DNA from 2 places in the Marinococcus sp. LNHM3E3-2.2 genome. Region 2 is predicted to be linked to the other one. Evidence: a T-box and tRNA genes for the amino acid it is inferred to sense, from the RefSeq annotation. Region 2 holds a T-box; the other holds one or more tRNA genes.

Region 1 (9,980 bases), on a different contig from region 2:
GGGTCCATAAAACCCCTCTTCCATCCATAACGCTCCCTGCTTTAATCCTTCATACAGCCAGACAGCTTCCCGGCGCTCCCTGCTGGTTAAATTCACATTTCTGGAGCTCAGAGCCAGGCCGTCAGCTTCCCGAACCGTCGGGCCAGTAACAATCTCTGTTGGAAGATTAAAATCACGGGCCATATTCGTCAGTACAGCGGCCTGCTGCGCATCCTTCTGCCCAAAGTAGGCCCGTGCCGGCTGAACAATCTGCAGCAGCTTCAGCACCACGGTCGCCACTCCGTCAAAATGTCCCGGCCGGCTTTTGCCGCAGAGCACATCACTTCCCTCATGCACGCGCACCCCTGTCTGCATCTCTTCGGGATACATCTCTTTCGCTGACGGGGCAAACACTATATCGACGCCCCGGGCTTCGGCTTTTTCAAGATCCGCTTCGAGCGTACGCGGATACGCTTCGTAATCTTCATCCGGACCAAACTGCAGCGGATTGACAAAAATGCTCACCACTACTGCATCGTTTTCTTTCAAAGCCTGCATCATTAATGAAAAATGTCCTTCGTGCAGTGCTCCCATTGTCGGCACAAAACCAATTATTTCTCCCTGCTGTTTTCTCTCATTGATATGTGTGCGAATTTCCTGAATTGAAGTAAATACTTTCATGACGATGCGCCTCTGCTAAGATCTTTCAGCACAGAGGCATCCATGGAAAAAGTATGCCTCTCCTCTGGAAATGCTTTCGCTTTTACATCACTTACATAGCTCTCAAGGGCTTCGTCAATTTGTGCCTGCACATTAGTGTACTGCTTAGCAAAGGAAGGGACAAAGCTCTCTCCCCATCCGACAGCGTCGTGAAAAACCAGCACCTGACCGTCAACGCCGGCCCCGGCGCCTATGCCGATAACCGGAATCGAAAGATGCACTGCAATCCGGGTGGCAAGCTCTCCAGGAACACATTCAAGCACCAGCGCAAAAGCTCCCGCCTGTTCGAGTCTCTCTGCTTCTTCCATCAATCGCTGTGCTTCTTCTTTTGTTTTCCCTTGTACTTTGTACCCGCCAAGCACCCCTACGGACTGGGGAGTAAGGCCGAGATGCCCTATGACCGGGACGCCGGCAGCCGTTAAGCGGGCGATAGTCCCTCTGGTAATTTCATCTCCCCCTTCAAGCTTCACTGCCTGGGCACCGCCTTCCTGCATCAGACGTTTCACTGCTGTAAACGTGCTCTCCATAGAGGAATGATAGGTTAAAAAGGGCAGATCCACTACGATAAATGTGCCCGGAGCCCCCCTGCGTACCGCACGTGCATGCATCACCATATCATCAAGCGTTACCGGAATCGTGGAATCGTAGCCGTGCACCACCATCCCTGCCGAATCACCCACAAGTATCATATCCATGCCAGCTTTTTCCGCGGCCTTTCCCGCCGGAGCGTCGTACGCTGTGATCATCGTAATCGGCTCCTGCCGTTCTTTCATCTGTTTAAATACCGCCGTGCTTTTCATCTCTCTCCTCCTGCTTCACTCAAAAGATATAGAATTATCTGATATTTTAGCCGATACATACTGCTTAGACCGACTTGTATTTACACATGTATATTATCTGACGCCCCTGCCATTTATTCAACCGCCGCGACTTCGTTTATCCAAAAAAATTCTTCAATAAAAAAATGCCCCCGTAAGAGGACATCAATAAATATTACTTAAGTCGAGCGAATCCCCAAATGTCTGAATCAGATACCGGCGGATCAAATCACGGCTGAACGGGGTTTCGTCTGCTTCACTGCGGGCTTCATCGTCTTTGGCAATAATGTGATCTATATGGGCTTTATTACCATTCACTTTTTGAATGACAGTGATGCGGTGGGAAGGGATATGCTTCAGCTCAAAAGAAAGCTTTCGCTTATTGATCTTAATATAGCTTTCGTGAAAGCCTGCTTCAATATGAAACTTGCGGTCGTTTATATTTTTAAATTCTTCTTCAAGATCCATAAAATAATACATAATTTCTCTAGCCGTCGAATCGATTAGCTGCTGCTCGGGCAGGGCATCAATATTTAAATATTTGCGTGTTTTAGTAGCGAATGTATTTTCAAAGCTCATTGATTTTCTCCCCTTTCAATTGCGTATCAAGTATTCAGTGCCGGCTCACATTACGGGCCTGAACACCTTCACCCTTGTCTGAACCCTGGTATTAACCGCTGCAGGAAACGCTTCTGCAGCCCTTCGGATGAACCACCCTGCGGACTCCCGGACGTGGTCCGGAGTAATTGTTTTCTTATCGAGCTTTTCGTCCAGCTTTTTTCGGAACTCGGTGACCCCTTCTTTATCTTCGCCAAAATACGCGTGATTGACTTCCGGAACCCGGCGGTCGAACGTATATGGGTTGAACTGCTGGTCTCCTTCATCCGTGCCGACATAGCAGAAAGCCACCTGCGGATTCCCAACTTCGTCAAACTGCATAATCGCAGCAGTCATATTTAAGCCAAGCTCCTTTTTCACGGCCAGACTTTCGTCGTATACCAGCTGCATTTTTTTATCAATTGGCTGTTCCTTATGTGATTCGAGAATCTTTACAAGCTGGGACCGGTGGGCGTCTGTTGCCACACCACTCACAGCCAGCAGCGCATTTCCGGCATCAAATACCTTCTGCGCCTTTTCATCCGCCGGCCCGCCCTCAAGGCTTGCCCCCTTTGAGTCCGTAGCAATCATCACAAAAGGATCCCCTTTGGGAGGTACGGCGCTTAGTAATAGTCCGGCAGTCATACTTTCACCTCTTCCAACATTCCTTGTGTCTATTGGTAATTACCCTCTGAGCGCACGGGCAAACGTCCCCCGGAAGCACTGTTATTTTTCATTTTTATAAGCCAATGTTGTTAAATTTCCGGAAAATCCATTTTAAATTTTTCGTAGCAAACCTTCCAAAATTCTTCAATACTCAGCGTATCGGCGTTAAGTTGAGTACTTCTTTTGCCTGGTGAAGGAAAAATCGAGACGGTTACTATTTTCGGTTCACATTGATACAGGTACGAAATACGGCTCCAGCAGTTACAGGCCTGGCTGAAAACCAGTTCACGCGCAGTATAGCTCATAGAAAACTCCTTCCTGTTTCTTCTGGCTATGCTTTTCTTCTATTTGGGTGTATACCTTTATCTTACCTAATATCGAGAGGAAATGAGTTGTTTTTCCTCATTCTTCCTAAAACAGTACTTCTTTCACATGTTCTTTCGTTAACCTCCGGAAGCCAAACAGAGGAATTCGTGAAAAGCCCGGCAGCTGCCCTGCCGGGACTGAACTTTCCTCTTATAATCTACTAATTGCATTTGTAAACAGTTTCAGGGGAAGGCCTGCAAAAAAAGAACGCCCTGCCTTCGCAGCACGTTCTTTCTATAAAAGCACTTTATGGATCTTTTAACCGGATGCTTCTGCCTTCTGAACGGGGGTCTGCTCAAAATACGCATCCATATGCTTATACCAGAGCCGATAGCCTTCGCTGTTTGGGTGAATGCCGTCACCAATATACTGTTCCATTTGACGGCCGTTTTCTGCATTTTCGTGAAAGGGCACAGAGGCATCTATAAACAAGACTCCCTGATCGCGCTCAAATTCTTCTTTGAGCTGATCCGCAAACTCCTGATAGCCGCTATCCAGCTCCGGAGTCGTGCTTTCATAGGTGATCGCCGGGTTTGGGTTCATCACCAATACTACGGCATCCGGCGCTTTCGTTTTCGCTTCCCGGATCAACTGATGGATATTATCAATACTTTGAGCAGCCCGAATGCCCCGATAGAAATCATTCAGTATACCTGTCTCAATAATCACAAAATCCGCTTCTTCAGAAAGCTCAGCATCGATCATTTCCCGTTCAAGCATATCCTCCGAGGAATAGCCATCAACTCCATGATTGTTCAGCTCTACGTGCTCGCTGTCATCATTAATCTGCTGCAGTCTCTCCTCTAATAGGCCGGCCCACGATTCGCTGTAGCTGTCCGCTCCGGTCCCGGCAGCCACACTTGATCCAAACACTTCTACAGTAGACGTATGATATGTATTTAGGCGGTGCTGCAAAAATGAATAAATATTCATCTCTTCCAGTTCTGAAAGCTCCTCGTCCGGGGTTTTAATTCTCTCACTGTTTTCATTTACAGATTCTCTATTTAAAGAAACGATTATCCAGATACCTCCAGCTGCGGCTGCTGTAAGCAGCAGTATAAATCTTTTTCTCATCTGTCCTAACTCCTTTTGCTATTTTCGATAGAGAATTGATCATAGCATAATATATTTCAGCAGCCTCCTACAAGGTCTAAAGGATCAGTTCTTCTCATTTATCAAATTTTTCTTACAATAGAAGTTATAACCCTCTGACGGACGGGAAAACCGTTATAAAAAGTGAGGTGAATAATTAATGTTAATGGTGAAATGCCCGGAATGTGGACACGAAAACACAGCTTCCATTCAAATGCCGCCCGAAACGTTAAGTACTGATTCCAACGTTTCCGGAAACGAACAGCCGTGTGAAAACTGCCATGCCTCGATTCCATTGTCCAACGAAAACCTCTACTATAAATAGGCCACCACTGTCAGCCTAAACACATACCGCCGAAACAAAAAACGACGCCGGGCCGAGGATAGTCCCTCAAACCGGCGTCGTTGGCGTGGTATGTATCTTGGAATGAATATATAATACCCCAACGCGTTTCAAACAGCAAGTTTTGTAACTAAAAAAAGTACATATACTTTTATAAGCCAATACAAAAACGACACCGGGATGAGAAGAAGCTCTCAAACCGGTGTCGTTGACGTAATATGTATGGTGGAGCCTAGCGGGATCGAACCGCTGACCTCTTGGCTGCCAGCCAAGCGCTCTCCCGGCTGAGCTAAGGCCCCATATTTTTGCTGATAAAATATCAGCCGACAAGAAATATTGTACCTTGTGTGTCTCTGTCTGACAAGTCCTTTTTTCACGTTTTTGTGTAACTTTGCAAAAAAGAGGGCCTGCCTGCGGGCAGGCCCATTTTCTTCTTACTCTTTACTCAGCCTCGTTTCAAGTGCTGTCTGGCGTTCTTCAAATCCCGGTTTGCCGAGAAGGGCAAACATGTTCTTTTTATACGCTTCCACTCCCGGCTGATCAAATGGATTGACACCGAGCATATAGCCACTCACAGCGCACGCTTTTTCGAAGAAATAAACGAGATATCCGAAGTAATACTCATTCCATTCTGGAATATCAATAATAATATTTGGAACGCCGCCGTCAGTGTGGGCAAGAAGCGTTCCTTCGAAGGCTTTCTCGTTGACGAAGCCCATCGTTTCTCCTGATAAATAATTTAAGCCGTCCAGGTCATCATCAGTGTTTTTCAATTCCAGAGCGCTCCCTGCATCCTGAATATGAAGTACTGTTTCGAGCAAATGACGCCGGCCTTCCTGGATGTACTGCCCCATCGAGTGCAAATCTGTTGAGAAATCGACTGCAGCAGGAAATAATCCTTTGCCGTCTTTGCCTTCGCTTTCCCCGTACAGCTGCTTCCACCATTCAGATACAAAGTGCATGTGCGGCTCATAGTTTACCAGCAGTTCAATGGCTTTTCCTTTCTGATACGCAGCGTAGCGGATAGCAGCATAACGGTAGGCCGAGTTTTCTTTTACACTCTGAAGCTTGCCAGCCTCCATGGCTGCAGCCGCTCCGTGCATCATCTTTTCCACGTCCAGGCCTGCTGCCGCGATAGGAAGAAGCCCTACGGCTGTAAGAACGGAATAACGGCCGCCGACGTCATCCGGCACGACGAATGTTTCGTAGCCCTTTTCGTCAGCCAGCGTTTTTAAAGCACCTTTGTTTTTATCTGTCGTAGCGTAAATTCTTGAAGCCGCTTCCTCTGCCCCGTATTTATTCTCGAGCCAGTCCCGGAACACCCGGAATGCAAGAGCCGGTTCTGTTGTAGTGCCGGACTTTGAAATGACGTTCACCGAAACGTCCTTGCCCTCCACCATTTCAAGAAGGTCATGCATGTAGCGCTGACTGATCTGGTGGCCGGCGAAATAAATTTCCGGGCCGTTCCGTTTAGAGCCGTCGAGCTGGTTGCGGAATGAATGACTCAAGCTGTCAATGGCCGCCTTCGCCCCCAGGTAGGAGCCCCCAATACCGATTACAATCAGCACATCTGAATCCTTTTTAATTTTTTCGGCTGCCTGCTGGATGCGGGAGAATTCTTCTTTGTCGTATGTATCCGGAAGATCAACCCATCCGAGATATTCCGAGCCAGCCCCGGTTTTTTCATGAATCATGCGATGGGCCGTTTCCACCATCGGCTGCAGCTGCTCAATCTCATGCTCTGATATTTCCTGAGAAATATTTTTGCTGTTTACTTCAATTTGCTTTGCCATGTTATTACTGCCTCCCTTAAATATGTTTTATGTTTTCTCCGCCTCTATAACCCTTCTCCATTATAAAGAAAAACCCGGGCGCCCGCAAAACGTTCTTCAAACACCTGTACCCGTTTCAACCATATAAAAAAACCGCCGCTCGAAAGCGACGGTTCTTAAAGCGGGGATCATTATTTCCGTACCCGCTTATTCAGATCTGCCTGAATTTCATTGGATTGCTTCAGCCAGTCTTTTAATTTATCTTCAAGAGTATTAAATCCCTGAGTGTCGTTATTACTCTGCTGGGCTGGACGGCCGCTGCTTTTGCTTTGACGCGGAGCCTGGCTCTGCGGACGGCTTTCGCTTTTTTCCGGTGCCGGAAGGGTGTCCCGGATGGAAAGAGAAATCTTTCCTGATTCCTGATCGACGGATTTGATTTTCACTTTAACTTCATCGCCTACTGACAGTGCTTCGTTAATATCCTTAACGTAGCCGTGGGCGATTTCAGAAATGTGAACCAATCCTTGTTTATTTCCGTCGAGCGCAACGAACGCGCCGAATGGTTTAATTCCCGTTACTTTCCCCTCGACGATTGCGCCTACTTCATATTGCTGTACTGACATTCAAACAACTCCTATAACTTTTTATTAACTTTCAAATTATAGCATTATTTTCGAAATTCGGCAATCGATAAACTCACGGCCTATTCTTGACAAAAGTCCCACATGTTCGGTACTTTAAAGGAATAAATTAATTTTAAGGAGGAACCTACTATGAGCCAACCACGTGAACAGTGGGGGACGAGGCTTGGGTTCGTATTAGCAGCAGCCGGATCTGCCATTGGTCTGGGCGCTGTCTGGCGTCTGCCGTATGTTGCAGGCACCAGCGGCGGCGGGGCTTTTTTTCTGATTTTTGTTGCTTTTACGCTCATTCTCGGAACCGCTTTATTAATAGCCGAATTTGTGGTCGGGCGCCGCACCCAAAAGCCGCCGGTCCCCGCCTATAAAACTATTGCGCCGAATACCCCCTGGTTTTTTAACGGTATCATGGGCATGATCTGTGCTATTTTAATTTTATCCTTTTATTCCGTTGTCGGCGGATGGATTATTATTTACTTTGTCCGGAGCCTTGGAGGTCTTGCAAGTGGAGGGACAGATTACGAGGCTCTGTTTGGCTCGATTATTTCCAACCCCTGGGAAGTAGGCATTGCGCACCTTGCCTTTATGCTGATTACGATTCTTGTCGTACAGGGCGGCGTGCGTAAAGGTATCGAACGGACGACCAACTGGATGATGCCTGCACTGTTTATTTTATTTATTGTGCTTGTAATCCGCTCGCTCACCCTTGAAGGAGCCGGCGAGGGTATTGCTTTCTTTTTGCAGCCCGACTTCAGTGCAGTCACAGGCACCACAATTCTATTTGCCCTTGGTCAGGCGTTTTTCTCCCTCAGCCTCGGTAACTCTGTGATGGCTACATACAGTTCCTACCTTCCGAAGGAAAAGAGTCTGGTTAACTCAGCGTTTTCTATCGTCGTATTGACGATTGTCATTTCACTGCTTTCCGGGCTTGCGATTTTCCCAGGAGTGTTCGCTTTTGATATACCACCGGATGCCGGGCCGAATTTGATCTTTATTGTACTTCCGGCAGTGTTTGAGCAGCTTGCACTTGGTTCGCTGTTCTTTACGCTGTTTATGCTTCTGCTCATCTTTGCTACGTTAACCTCGGCGTTTTCTCTGCTCGAGATTATTGTCTCTTCAGTGTCTTATAAACGCCCGGACAGCCGCGGACGTACAGCCTGGGTCGTTGGTATTCTGATTTTCGTTCTCGGCATTCCTTCAAACCTGTCATACGGACTGCTATCCGACTGGCTGATTTTCGGCAATACCTTCTTTGATTCCATCGACATTCTGACAAGCAATTTTCTGCTTCCCCTCGGGGCGTTGATTGTTTCTCTGTTTCTCCCATTAAAAATTAAGAAAGCAGACCTTCGTGATGAAGTGATGCGCGGATCTGCGATGGGAAATGGTGTATTTCTCATCTGGTTTACCATCATTCGTTACATCGCCCCTGTGGCGATTATCATCGTATTCATTAACTCACTTATTGGCCTGTTTACAGGAGCCTAAAAAAAGCAGCCCGCGGGCTGCTTTTTTTATTCTTTATACTGACGTTCCGGAATATGTTTTTCCTGAATAACGCCGCGGTCAATGAAATCGCGCACAAAGCTTTGAAAAGATTCCTTGTCCTCCGAGTTCTTTGCAAGAGCTTCAATATTGTTCACAAATTTCAGCTGGTCGTAATCGTATTTAAACTGGCCGGTAAATCCGCGTGCGATTACTTTCCCGTAATGCCAGCAGCAGTTTCTATCTTTCGTATTCAATGCTTTTGATAAAATCACCAGTGCTTCAAGCAGGCTGTTTGTAACAACCGGATCATTCTCAGAATACGAGGCGATGTGACTGAAGGCTGAATATACATAAAACGAGAATTCTTCATCCTGCATAATCAGGCGCAGCGTTTCATCTTCATCTGTTAAATATGGAGTGAATTTAGTCACTTTAGAAATCGAAAACAGCAGGTCCGTCAGCTGGTAAATAGCGTCCTGGGCGGTCATAGGTTCATCGTTTCCAATCGATTTGATCGCAATTTCAGTCAATTTCCGGATGCCGAATTCCAAATCTTGCACTTCCGTTTTGCTGTGTCCCAGGTATAAAAACTGGCGGAATTTCTGTTCATTGATCGCCATATCTGCGCTGCTGTCTGTTTTCCAGTATTTAAATAACGTAATTCCTTCCATGACAAAGTCACCGACGCGACGCTCCATTTGAATAACGATCCCGTCTTTTCTGGCTTCTCGTATCAGCTTGCCGAAATCCACCACCTGCAGAAAGCCGGTCCGTTCACTGGCCACTACATGGGCCCCGCCGTGTGTTTTTTCCCGGAAAACCCGATTTGGATCCTGTGGACGGTAAGGCTCAAGGTCATAGACGAGCGTATTCAAAATACGCAGCTGGGACTCTTCCTTCATGGAGGTGGTAATGCTTGATACCTGCATCCATCTCGTCGCGTGGTTGATAAACAAAATAAAATTAATGACAGAAATAGAGGTCATTACCACGCCGGAGATAGGGAAAATTACGTATTCACTCATGCTTGAATCAAGGAAGAAGAATACAAACAGCAGGAAAAAGAAACATAAATTAAAGATCCCGATCGAGTGCTGGGTTTTTCGGTCGGCAATAAAGTTAAACAGCACCCTTGGGGTAAACTGGCCTGAAAAACTCGTCAGCACGACGAGTATCGAGTTAAAAGTGAAGGCGTTCAAGGTAAGTACGCCGGAGAGCATTGTGCTGTACATCGTCTGCGCCAGGCTGTATTCCGTCGAAAATACCGGCAGCGAATTGAAGGCGGGCTGCAGACCGAATTCCGCCCAGTAGGCCACCACGGAAAGCACGGCTGCGAGCATAATGTAAAGGGCCGGAAGCACCCACAAGCTCGAGCGTATTTCATACCACTGCTGGCGGTAGGACATGCTCATCATCTGCCGTATTTTTTTCGGCAGCATGCGTCGAATAGCATTTTTCAATAAATTCATCCTCTCTATACGAACCGAAAATACGTATGTAA
Region 2 (9,980 bases):
GATATTGAGTATGCCGAACAGCAGAAGGAAGCAATCCAGACGGCTATGGAAGAGCCGGTAATGCTGCTTACAGGCGGACCGGGGACCGGAAAGACCACGATCATCCGGGCTATTGTGGAAGTGTACGCCTCGCTCTATGATGTTTCTCTGGACCCTTCCGAATATTCAGGCAAGAAGCCCTTCCCTGTACTGCTTGCTGCCCCGACCGGCCGGGCGGCGAAGCGGATGAAGGAGTCCACCGGCCTGCGTGCAGTGACAATTCATAAACTGCTCGGGTTTAGCGGGGAAGGAGAAAACGAGCTGTTTGAAAAGGATGAATATGAGCCTCTCGAAGGGGAGCTGCTGATTGTCGATGAAGTATCGATGGTGGACATGTGGCTGGCCAATCAGCTGATCCGTGCGGTCCCGAAAGGAATGAAGGTCGTGTTCGTTGGGGATGAGGATCAGCTTCCTTCGGTAGGGCCGGGCCAGGTGCTTGGAGATTTGCTTGAAGCCGGTACTATACCGACTGTAAGCTTGTCGGTTGTGTACAGGCAGACGAATCAGTCCTCGATTGTAGAGCTGGCCCATGCAATGAAGGAGGGCGGGCTGCCGGACGATTTTGAACAGCCGTTTGAAGACCGGCGGTTTTTCCCATGCACGAAAACTCAGGTTGCCGATGTGGTGGAGAAAACGTGTGCCGGTGCCATTCGCAAGGGCTACGATCCGATGGATATTCAGGTGCTTGCCCCGATGTACCGGGGAGAGGCAGGAATTCACGCCTTGAATGAACGGCTGCAGGAAATGTTTAACCCCCGGACGCCTCAAAAACGAAGTGTAACCTTCGGAGACGCTGTTTACCAGAAGGATGATATCGTTCTTCAGCTTGTAAACAACGGCGAGGAAGGTATATATAACGGGGACAAAGGTGTACTCGAAACGGTCTTTGAAGCAAAAGAAACTGTTGATAAAGAAATGCAGATTGTGTTTTCCTTTGACGAAAAGGAAGTCAGCTACACACGCCAGGATCTTAAACAAATCACTCTTGCCTACTGCACTTCTATTCACAAGGCGCAGGGAAGTGAATTTCCCATCGTAGTCGTACCGATGCTGATGTCCTACCGGCGGATGCTGCGCCGTAATTTATTGTACACAGCGATCACACGGGCAAAGGACTATTTAATTCTCTGCGGGGAAAAAGAAGCATTTATGTATGCCGTAAAGCAGGAGTCAAAAAATGAACGCTATTCGCATCTTCGGGAACGCCTGAAGAACCGGGAGGAAGATCCGGAGGAGCAGGCTTGACAGAAAATACGGTTTCCTATATAACTGAAACAGAATAACAAAAACAGTGATGGAACGAGTACGGTGGATATATTCTCACAGAGACCGGCAGCAGCGGCTGAAACTGCCGGAGAACAACCCGCCCGAACGCTGCTCCGGAGTGCAGGCAAACCCTGCCGGATCATCCACGTTACGGATGCTGAGTTGGCCGTGTTTTTTTATGCGGCAACCAGGGTGGTAACGCGAGTACACTCGTCCCTGTTTTCAGGGGCGGGTTTTTTTATTGAGATTTAAACGAAATGAAAACTCACGGGAGGCTGATCAATAATGCCAGCATTAACATCTACTGAAGTCCGGCGGCGCTTTTTAAACTTTTTTGAGGAAAAAGGACATACAATTGAGCCGAGCGCCTCGCTCGTTCCGCATGAGGATCCGACGCTTTTATGGATCAACAGCGGGGTAGCTACGATGAAAAAATACTTTGATGGACGGGTGATTCCTGAAAATCCGAGACTTGCGAATGCGCAAAAGTCCATCCGGACCAACGATATTGAAAACGTTGGAAGAACGACGCGCCATCACACATTTTTTGAAATGCTCGGAAATTTCTCGATTGGCGACTATTTTAAAAAAGAAGCTATCGAATGGGCATGGGAATTTTTAACGTCAGAGCGCTGGATAGGCTTTGATGAAAATAGGCTGTCGGTTACCGTTCATCCGGAGGATGACGAAGCATACCAGTACTGGAGAGAAATTATCGGCCTTCCAGAAGAACGGGTTATCCGTCTCGAAGAAAACTTTTGGGATATCGGCCAGGGACCGAGCGGGCCAAATACGGAAATCTTTTATGACCGTGGAGACAGCTGGGGAGATGATCCCCGGGATCCTGAGATGTATCCGGGAGGAGAAAATGAGCGTTATTTAGAGGTATGGAATCTCGTATTTTCCCAGTTTAATCATAACGCTGATGATACGTACACCCCTCTTCCAAAGAAAAACATTGATACTGGCATGGGGCTTGAACGGCTAGTCACCCTCGTTCAGGACGTGCCGACCAATTTTGACACCGATCTTTTCCGGCCGATAATCCGAAAGGTAGAAGAAGTATCCGGAAGAACGTACGGGGAAAATGAAGAGCAGGACATTGCTTTTCGTCTGATTGCCGATCACGTCCGGACTGTCAGTTTCTCCATCGGGGATGGGGCCCTCCCGTCCAATGAAGGACGCGGATACATTCTGCGCCGTCTGCTCCGCCGTGCGGTACGCTATGCCGGCTGGCTCGGTCAGGAGGAGCCGTTCATGCACAGACTGATAGGTGTCGTGGGCGAAATTATGGAAGACTATTATCCAGAAGTCCGCGAAAAGCAGTCCTTTATTGAACGTGTGGTAAAAACCGAAGAAGAACGTTTTCATGAAACGCTGACCGACGGGCTGAAAATGCTGAGGCAGGTAACAGAAAAAGCCCGTAATAAAGGTGAAACAGTGATTTCCGGTAAAGATGTTTTCCGCCTGTATGATACGTACGGCTTCCCGCCTGATTTAACGGCAGAATACGTAGTAGACGAAGGATTCGCGGTAGACAATGAAGAATTCGAAGTGGAAATGGAGGCCCAGCGGAGCCGGGCCCGTGCGGCGAGAAAAGACAGCGGTTCGATGCAGACTCAGGAGTCACTTCTGACAGATATCGACACAGAGAGCACATTTGTCGGCTACGAGCATTTTGACGTGGAAACAAGCGTTCAGACGCTGATTCACAATAAAGAACTCGTGGATACGGTCGGCGCCGGAGAACAGGTGCAGTTTATCCTGGAAAAAACCCCGTTTTATGCGGAAAGCGGCGGCCAGGTGGCAGACCGCGGCACGATCGTAAATGAAGCCGCAGGAATGGAAGCGGTAGTGGAAGATGTCCAGAAAGCTCCGAACGGCCAGCATCTTCATACGGCACGAATTGAAAAAGGCTCGCTTCGCAAGGGAATGCATGTAAGAGCGTCCATCGAAGAAAATACGAGAAGAAGTATTATTAAAAACCATACGGCGACCCACCTGCTGCATCAGGCTCTTAAAGATGTGCTGGGTGAGCATGTCAATCAGGCAGGGTCGATTGTGACAGATAACCGCCTCCGTTTTGACTTTTCCCATTTCGGACAGGTCACCGAGGAGGAAATAAAGCGGATCGAGCACCTTGTAAACGAAAAAGTGTGGTCCAACGTGTCGGTGCTGATTGAAGAAAAAGGAATCAATGAAGCGAAGCAGATGGGGGCCACTGCATTATTTGGTGAAAAATACGGGGAAAGAGTTCGCGTAGTACAGATCGGCGACTACAGCGTTGAACTGTGCGGCGGCTGCCATGTCGGCAGCACCTCCGAAGTCGGGGTGTTCAAGATTACAGGAGAATCCGGAATTGGCGCCGGTACCCGCCGCATCGAAGCTGTTACCGGCCAGTATGCGTATGAATACTTTGAAAGCAGAATGCAGCTGCTTGAAGAAACAGGCAGCATCATCCGGGCCCGTGCCATCGAAGATATTCCGCAGCGTGCAGAAGCTTTGCAGGAGCAGATTAGAAGCCTTCAAAAGGAAAATGAATCGCTGTCGCAGAAGCTGAGTAATCTTGAGGCCGGGGATCTTGCAGACGCGGCAGAAGAAATAAACGGTATTCCGGTGATTGCCAAAGAACTTCCAGGAGCAGATAAAGATACACTGCGGCAGACGGTGGATGAACTCAAACAGAAGCTTGGAAGCGGTATTGTCGTGCTTGGAACGTCGGAAGGGGAAAAAGTACAGCTTATTGCCGGAGTAACGAAAGATCTTACTGAACGGTACAAAGCAGGAGATATTGTGAAAAAAGCAGCGGAAGTATGCGGAGGCGGCGGAGGCGGCCGCCCGGATATGGCTCAGGCAGGAGGGAAACAGCCTGAGAAGCTTGGGGAAGCGTTAGAAGAAGCGAAGAACTTTATCTTAACCCTTTCCTAAACACCCCTATCTCATGTACAATATAATCGTCTATACAGTAATCGTATTAATTACCACAGTATAGGAAGGGAGCTTCTCCTCCCTTCTGCTTTTTATGAAATGATCTTTCGTGAAAAGTCATCCGAGGAGGTGGAGGAATTGGATACGAACGACCGGACCGTACGTTTTAACCGAGAAGAAGATTCTTCCGACCCGAAGGCCGAAGAAGTTCTGCTCAGCGTGTATGAAGCGCTTGAGGAAAAAGGGTATAATCCAATCAACCAAATCGTGGGATATTTGCTTTCAGGCGATCCGGCCTATATCCCCCGTCATAAAGAAGCAAGAACGATCATCCGCCAGCTCGAGCGGGATGAATTAATTGAAGAATTAATTCGACACTATTTGAAGGATCACCAATCATCCTCGTGAAAAGAGCGCTTGGTATCGATGTCGGAAAGAAAAGAATCGGGATTGCCATCTCCGACGCGCTGGGCTGGACAGCCCAGGGTGTAGAAACGATTCATTTAAAAACGACAGAGCCGGACGAAGCTTTTCCGCGTATTCTTGAGCTGGTTAAAGAAAATGAAATCGAGCAGCTTGTAGTCGGCCTTCCTAAAAATATGGACGGAACGATTGGGGGCAGGGGGAAGGAATGTCAGGCATTCGCAGAGAATCTTGAAGAATTTTCCTCACTGCCTGTAGCCTTGTATGATGAGCGATTGACAACGAAGGCGGCAGAACGCACACTGTTACAAGCAGATGTCAGCAGAAAAAAGCGCAAAAAAGTCGTAGATAAAATGGCAGCTGTGATGATTTTGCAGAGTTATTTGGACCATCAATCAAACTTATAGCAAAGAGGTGAAATAAAATGGCTGAAGAAGAAGAAAAAGAAAGAATTGTCATACCCGATGAGGATGGCAATGAACATTTATTTGACATCCTGTTTACATTCGACGCAGATGAGAGTGAGCAGTCCTACATTGTAGTGGTTCCATCAAGTGAAGCTGACAATGACGAAGTAGAGGTTTTTGCTTTCCGCTATGAGGAAGAAGGCGAAGGGGACGAGTCGGATATAAACCTTTTCCCAATCGAATCTGACGAAGAATGGGAAATGGTCGAAGAAATGGTGAACACTTACAGTGCTAACGAGATGGAGTAGAACCTGTTCTAACCGTAAAGGAAGCACACCGGATCTTCTTCCGGTGTTTTTCTTTATCATTATATCTGCCCTGCAGCTAAGTGAGGCAGTTAAGAGGAGAACATCCATTCATGAAAACGCTCATATATTCATATGCCGGGCGCCGCACTTCTAAAAAGAAAAAAGGAAAGGCGGCACTTTATTTCCTGGGGGCAATATTTTTGATGAGTGCCGCTTCGGCTCTCATATATGTGCTGTACATGCTTTTTCCGGCAGCGGAAAATGACGGGGAAAAACAAACCGTCGTTATTGAACAGGGCGCCTCCACGGAAGCTGCGGCTGAGTATTTGGAAAAGCAGCAGCTGATCAGAAACTCTGTTGTGTTTCAATACTACAGTTACTTACGGCCGGACAGCCTGAAAGCCGGTACATACCGGCTATCTGCTTCGATGAGTGCCGTAGAAATTGCCCGTACACTTGAAGCCGGGCAGCAGGCACAGGAACCGGTAGTTTCCATCACTATTCCGGAAGGCCGGTCTCTGGAGCAGATAGCACGAATCAGTGCGAAGAATGCTGATTTTTCAGAAGAAAAGTTTATGGAAACCGTCACCGATGAGGCGTTCATTCGTTCCCTAAGTGAATCTTATTCATTTATCAGGGAGTCAAATAATGAAAATGGCGTGCGCTACACACTGGAAGGTTATTTATCCCCACAGACGTATGAATATTATGGTGACTCCCCGGGTACCGAAGCAGTAGTGAAGGATATGATTGAACGAACAAACGAAACTATGGTAGAATTTTCGAATCAAATCACTAACAGCCCATGGACTGCCCGTGAAATATGGACCATTGCTTCTATTATAGAACGGGAGGCGGGACGGGCAGAGGACCGGGCTCCGATTGCCGGAGTGATCGAAAACCGGCTTGGGAAAAATATGCGTCTTGAGATGGATCCTACGGTGGCATATGCGCTCGGTGAACACAGGCTTCGTACTTCCTTCAATGACTTGCAGGTGACTTCGCCGTACAATACCTACCGAAACCGGGGCCTGCCGCCTGGGCCAATTGCAAGCCCGGGTATACAGTCGATCGAGGCAGCTTTGAATCCTGAAAATACGGAGGCGTTATATTTTTATGCCCGCCCGAACGGAGAAGTTATTTACAATGAAACGTACGAGCAGCATACACGCACCCAGAGAAAGTATGAAAGCGAATGGGAGAATCAATAGCTAAGAAAGCGGGCGAAAAAATGCCGGACATAAACAACCACTTTTATGAGTACCGGAAAGAGTTGGGTATCGGGCCGCCGACGTGGTTTGAAGAAATGATTGAAGAAGCGGAACGCGACCGTGTGCCGGTTATGGATGAAGAGGCCCTGCAGTTTATGATCGAACTTCTTCAGTTAAAAAGACCGGCATCGGTTCTCGAGATTGGCACGGCGATTGGTTATTCTGCTTTGCGAATGGCAGCTGCCCTTCCCGAAACGTCCATAGTATCGGTGGAAAAAGACGAAGAACGCTACAGGCGTGCAGCTTATTACCGGGCTAAAAGCCCCTGGCAGGAGCAGACTACGTTTGTTCTTGGTGATGCTTTAAACCTGCAGGAAGAATTTTCAGAAAAAACGACGTTTGATGCGGTATTTATAGACGCTTCCAAAGGCCAGTACCAGCGGTATTTTCAATTGTGCGAGCAGCTGCTGGCTCCAGGAGGGCTTATTATTAGTGATAACGTTTTATTCCGCGGTTTGGTCGCTGACCCGAAAGCAGATATACCTGAACGATTACAGCCGATGGTGCAAAAAATTCGGGCGTACAACCGCTGGCTGGTGGAAAGAAAAGACTTTCACACCAATATTTTCTCTGTCGGTGACGGCGTGGCAGTAAGTGTTCTGCTTCCGGAAGCAGCCGGTAGTATAACGTAAAATACTATAAAAATAAGCCGAAATATGATACATTTTTATACTGAATAGAGGAGTGAAAATATGCCAGAAGAAAAACAGCATTTTATGACAGAAGAAGGCAGAAAGAAGCTTGAAGAGGAACTGGAATATTTAAAAACGGAGCGGCGCCAGGAAGTCGTAGAGCGCATAAAAATTGCAAGAAGCTTTGGCGATTTGTCCGAAAACTCGGAGTATGATGCTGCCAAAGATGAGCAGGCCTTTGTAGAAGGACGCGTAAGCCAGATTGAGCAGATGCTCAAAAATGCTGCTATCATTGAAGAAGACACAGGTAATAACTCCGTAGTGTCGCTCGGAAAATCAGTACGGTTTAAAGAACTGCCAAACGGCGATGAAGAAAGCTATACGATTGTTGGAAGTGCAGAATCTGATCCGCTGGAAGGAAAAATTTCCAACGATTCCCCAATGGCCCAAAGTCTGCTCGGACGCCAGATTGGTGAACAGGTGACGGTTTCGACACCGGGCGGGGACATTGAAGTCGAGATTATTGAAATCGCCTAAAAGCCGTTCGGCAGCAATGAAAATTTAAGCACAGCGCCCTGCTTTGAGGATGTAAATCATAGGTCTATATTCCCTCGTTTTCCGAAAATATTTCCTTTATGATAAGACATGTTACGTTCTCTCTGCAGGGCGTGTTTTTGTACTACAAAAGCAATACATATGATAGGGGCAGGTGACTCATAAGATGTCGAACAACAATTATAACGACGACTCCGGCTCGCGCTTTCAAAAGAAAAGAAAAAAGCGGATGAATAATGTTTTAAATGCTGCTATTGGTATTGTAGCAGTCCTCATTCTGTTCTTTGGGATTCTGTTATTGTTTTTTAACAATAATAATGAACAGGCTGAAGATAACGGGGAAGAGATGGCAGATTCAACTAATACCGAAGAAGAGCAGAATGAAAGCGGACCGGAGGACAACCCGGACACTTCTTCTACAGAAGAAACCCCGGAAAACAATGCAGATGAAGAAGGTACAGAAGAAGAAACTTCAGAAGAAGCAGAAGAAACCTCTGAATCTGATTCTTCCTCTGAGTCCGATTCTTCTACAGAAGAAGATCCGGCTGCTTTTTCAAACGATGAAGCCGAAAATGACTCCTCTGAGGAAAGCACGACCAGTGAAGACTCGTCAGAAGAAGAGAACAGCAGTACTTCCGACTCGGAAGGCAGTGACAGTGCTGATACGGAAACGACTCAGGAAGACGGAGAATACGAACCGGTGGGCACTGAACAGGAAAGCTTTCAGGCTGACTTTACGCAAGGCGGTCAGAACTGGGAAGAAATGGAGAACGCTGTAGAAGCAGCCACTGGGCTTAGATCGACAGAAGGTAACAGCACAGTGCTCTGGAGACTCGAAAACGGAGGATCGCAGGATACGGCAAGAGCGGTTATCAGTGAGGACGCCAGCAGTGAAAACCCATACGAAGTACGCATGGAATGGGTGGACGGCGAAGGCTGGAAACCAACAAGCGTAGAGCGTCTTGACAGTAACCCGTACAACTAAAGAAAAACCGGCTTTCCTTGGGGAGGCCGGTTTTTCTTTATATTATTCTGATGAAATTAAGGGGTGGGGACAGCGCGGAAATGAACGACAGCGGTGTAAATTGAACGCCCGTTCTCTGAACGGGTGTGCACATGGTGCTGCACGTGATGAACCCCGAGCATCAGAGCTTCGTTTTGTTCGATCTTTTTTTGAATATCTGCTTCAAGCTGTTCAAGGGACGACGATTCAAAAAATTCGACCTTGTCCCGGATTGTTTGCAGGTTTAAGGACATATGTATTCTCCTTTGCGTTATAATGTACAGGGTAGTTTTACCAGTAATAATAATTGTAAATGATAAAGGTGGGTCCGCCAATGCGTTTAGGCATTATTGGAGCAATGGAAGAAGAAGTTGAATATTTAAAAAGCTTAATGGTAGATATAGAAGAAAAAGAAACCGGCGGCTGCTTTTTTTCTTTTGGGCGCTTAAATGGCCATGAGGTAATTCTTTTGCAGTCGGGTATTGGAAAAGTGAATGCCGCTATCGCCACCTCGCTTTTAATCGGGCTGTACAAGCCCGAAGCTGTAATTAACACAGGCTCAGCCGGAGGATTCAACCCGGACCTTTCTGTTGGCGATGTGGTGATATCCACAGAGGTGCGTTATAACGACGTGGATGCGACAGTGTTCGGATATGAATTCGGGCAGGTGCCAAATATGCCGGCAGCTTATCCTGCAAGCCGTGAATGGATAGAGAAAGCAGAAGCCGCCGCTTTGCAGGTGGACTTGAATACGCGGACGGGGCTGATTTTGTCCGGAGATTCGTTTATGAGTAAGACGGAGCAGGTGGACGCCTTAAAAGCTCATTTTGACGAACCTCAGTGTGCGGAAATGGAAGCAGGGGCAATTGCCCAGGTATGCTATCGGTTTTCCTGCCCATTTGTAGTTATCCGTTCGCTCAGCGATATTGCAGGCAAAGAAGCAAAGCAGTCCTACGATGAATTTTTAAAGCATGCTTCGAAGCAGTCAGCTGACATGGTTATTGCTCTTTTGGCCCAGGCATAAATCCATCGGAAAAGTGGTTAACGAAGAAGAGATACGGTGTGGCGGATAATTTGAGCCGTCAGCCCCCAAATAACAATATCCTGATAATGATACACAAACTGGGGCAGCGTTGTAGTGTTTGTCC

The links. The T-box of region 2 lies ahead of alaS (alanine--tRNA ligase). A T-box ahead of a tRNA ligase gene usually reads a tRNA of that ligase, here a tRNA-Ala.
Region 1: it has a tRNA-Ala gene. The T-box ahead of alaS (alanine--tRNA ligase) is inferred to sense a tRNA for this amino acid. The anticodon was not compared.

The regions. Positions count from the first base shown of each region.
Region 1 covers NZ_JBQLIC010000021.1:2,651-12,630, reverse strand. Annotated here, with positions in the region: gene panC (pantoate--beta-alanine ligase) at 1-660, opposite strand, end outside; gene panB (3-methyl-2-oxobutanoate hydroxymethyltransferase) at 657-1,499, opposite strand; gene ACTRXF_RS15535 (DUF3942 family protein) at 1,683-2,096, opposite strand; gene ACTRXF_RS15530 (hypothetical protein) at 2,142-2,759, opposite strand; gene ACTRXF_RS15525 (SGNH/GDSL hydrolase family protein) at 3,405-4,220, opposite strand; gene ACTRXF_RS15520 (hypothetical protein) at 4,399-4,563, shown strand; tRNA gene ACTRXF_RS15515 (tRNA-Ala) at 4,805-4,880, opposite strand; gene ACTRXF_RS15510 (glucose-6-phosphate isomerase) at 5,016-6,374, opposite strand; gene yugI (S1 domain-containing post-transcriptional regulator GSP13) at 6,545-6,976, opposite strand; gene ACTRXF_RS15500 (sodium-dependent transporter) at 7,127-8,479, shown strand; gene ACTRXF_RS15495 (DUF2254 domain-containing protein) at 8,506-9,939, opposite strand.
Region 2 covers NZ_JBQLIC010000009.1:21,106-31,085, reverse strand. Annotated here, with positions in the region: gene recD2 (SF1B family DNA helicase RecD2) at 1-1,284, shown strand, start outside; T-box leader at 1,322-1,526, shown strand; gene alaS (alanine--tRNA ligase) at 1,591-4,233, shown strand; gene ACTRXF_RS12215 (IreB family regulatory phosphoprotein) at 4,372-4,641, shown strand; gene ruvX (Holliday junction resolvase RuvX) at 4,638-5,063, shown strand; gene ACTRXF_RS12205 (DUF1292 domain-containing protein) at 5,081-5,371, shown strand; gene mltG (endolytic transglycosylase MltG) at 5,482-6,582, shown strand; gene ACTRXF_RS12195 (O-methyltransferase) at 6,567-7,274, shown strand; gene greA (transcription elongation factor GreA) at 7,335-7,811, shown strand; gene ACTRXF_RS12185 (YrrS family protein) at 7,996-8,814, shown strand; gene ACTRXF_RS12180 (DUF2536 family protein) at 8,871-9,086, opposite strand; gene mtnN (5'-methylthioadenosine/S-adenosylhomocysteine nucleosidase) at 9,167-9,856, shown strand; gene ACTRXF_RS12170 (NUDIX hydrolase) at 9,874-9,980, opposite strand, start outside.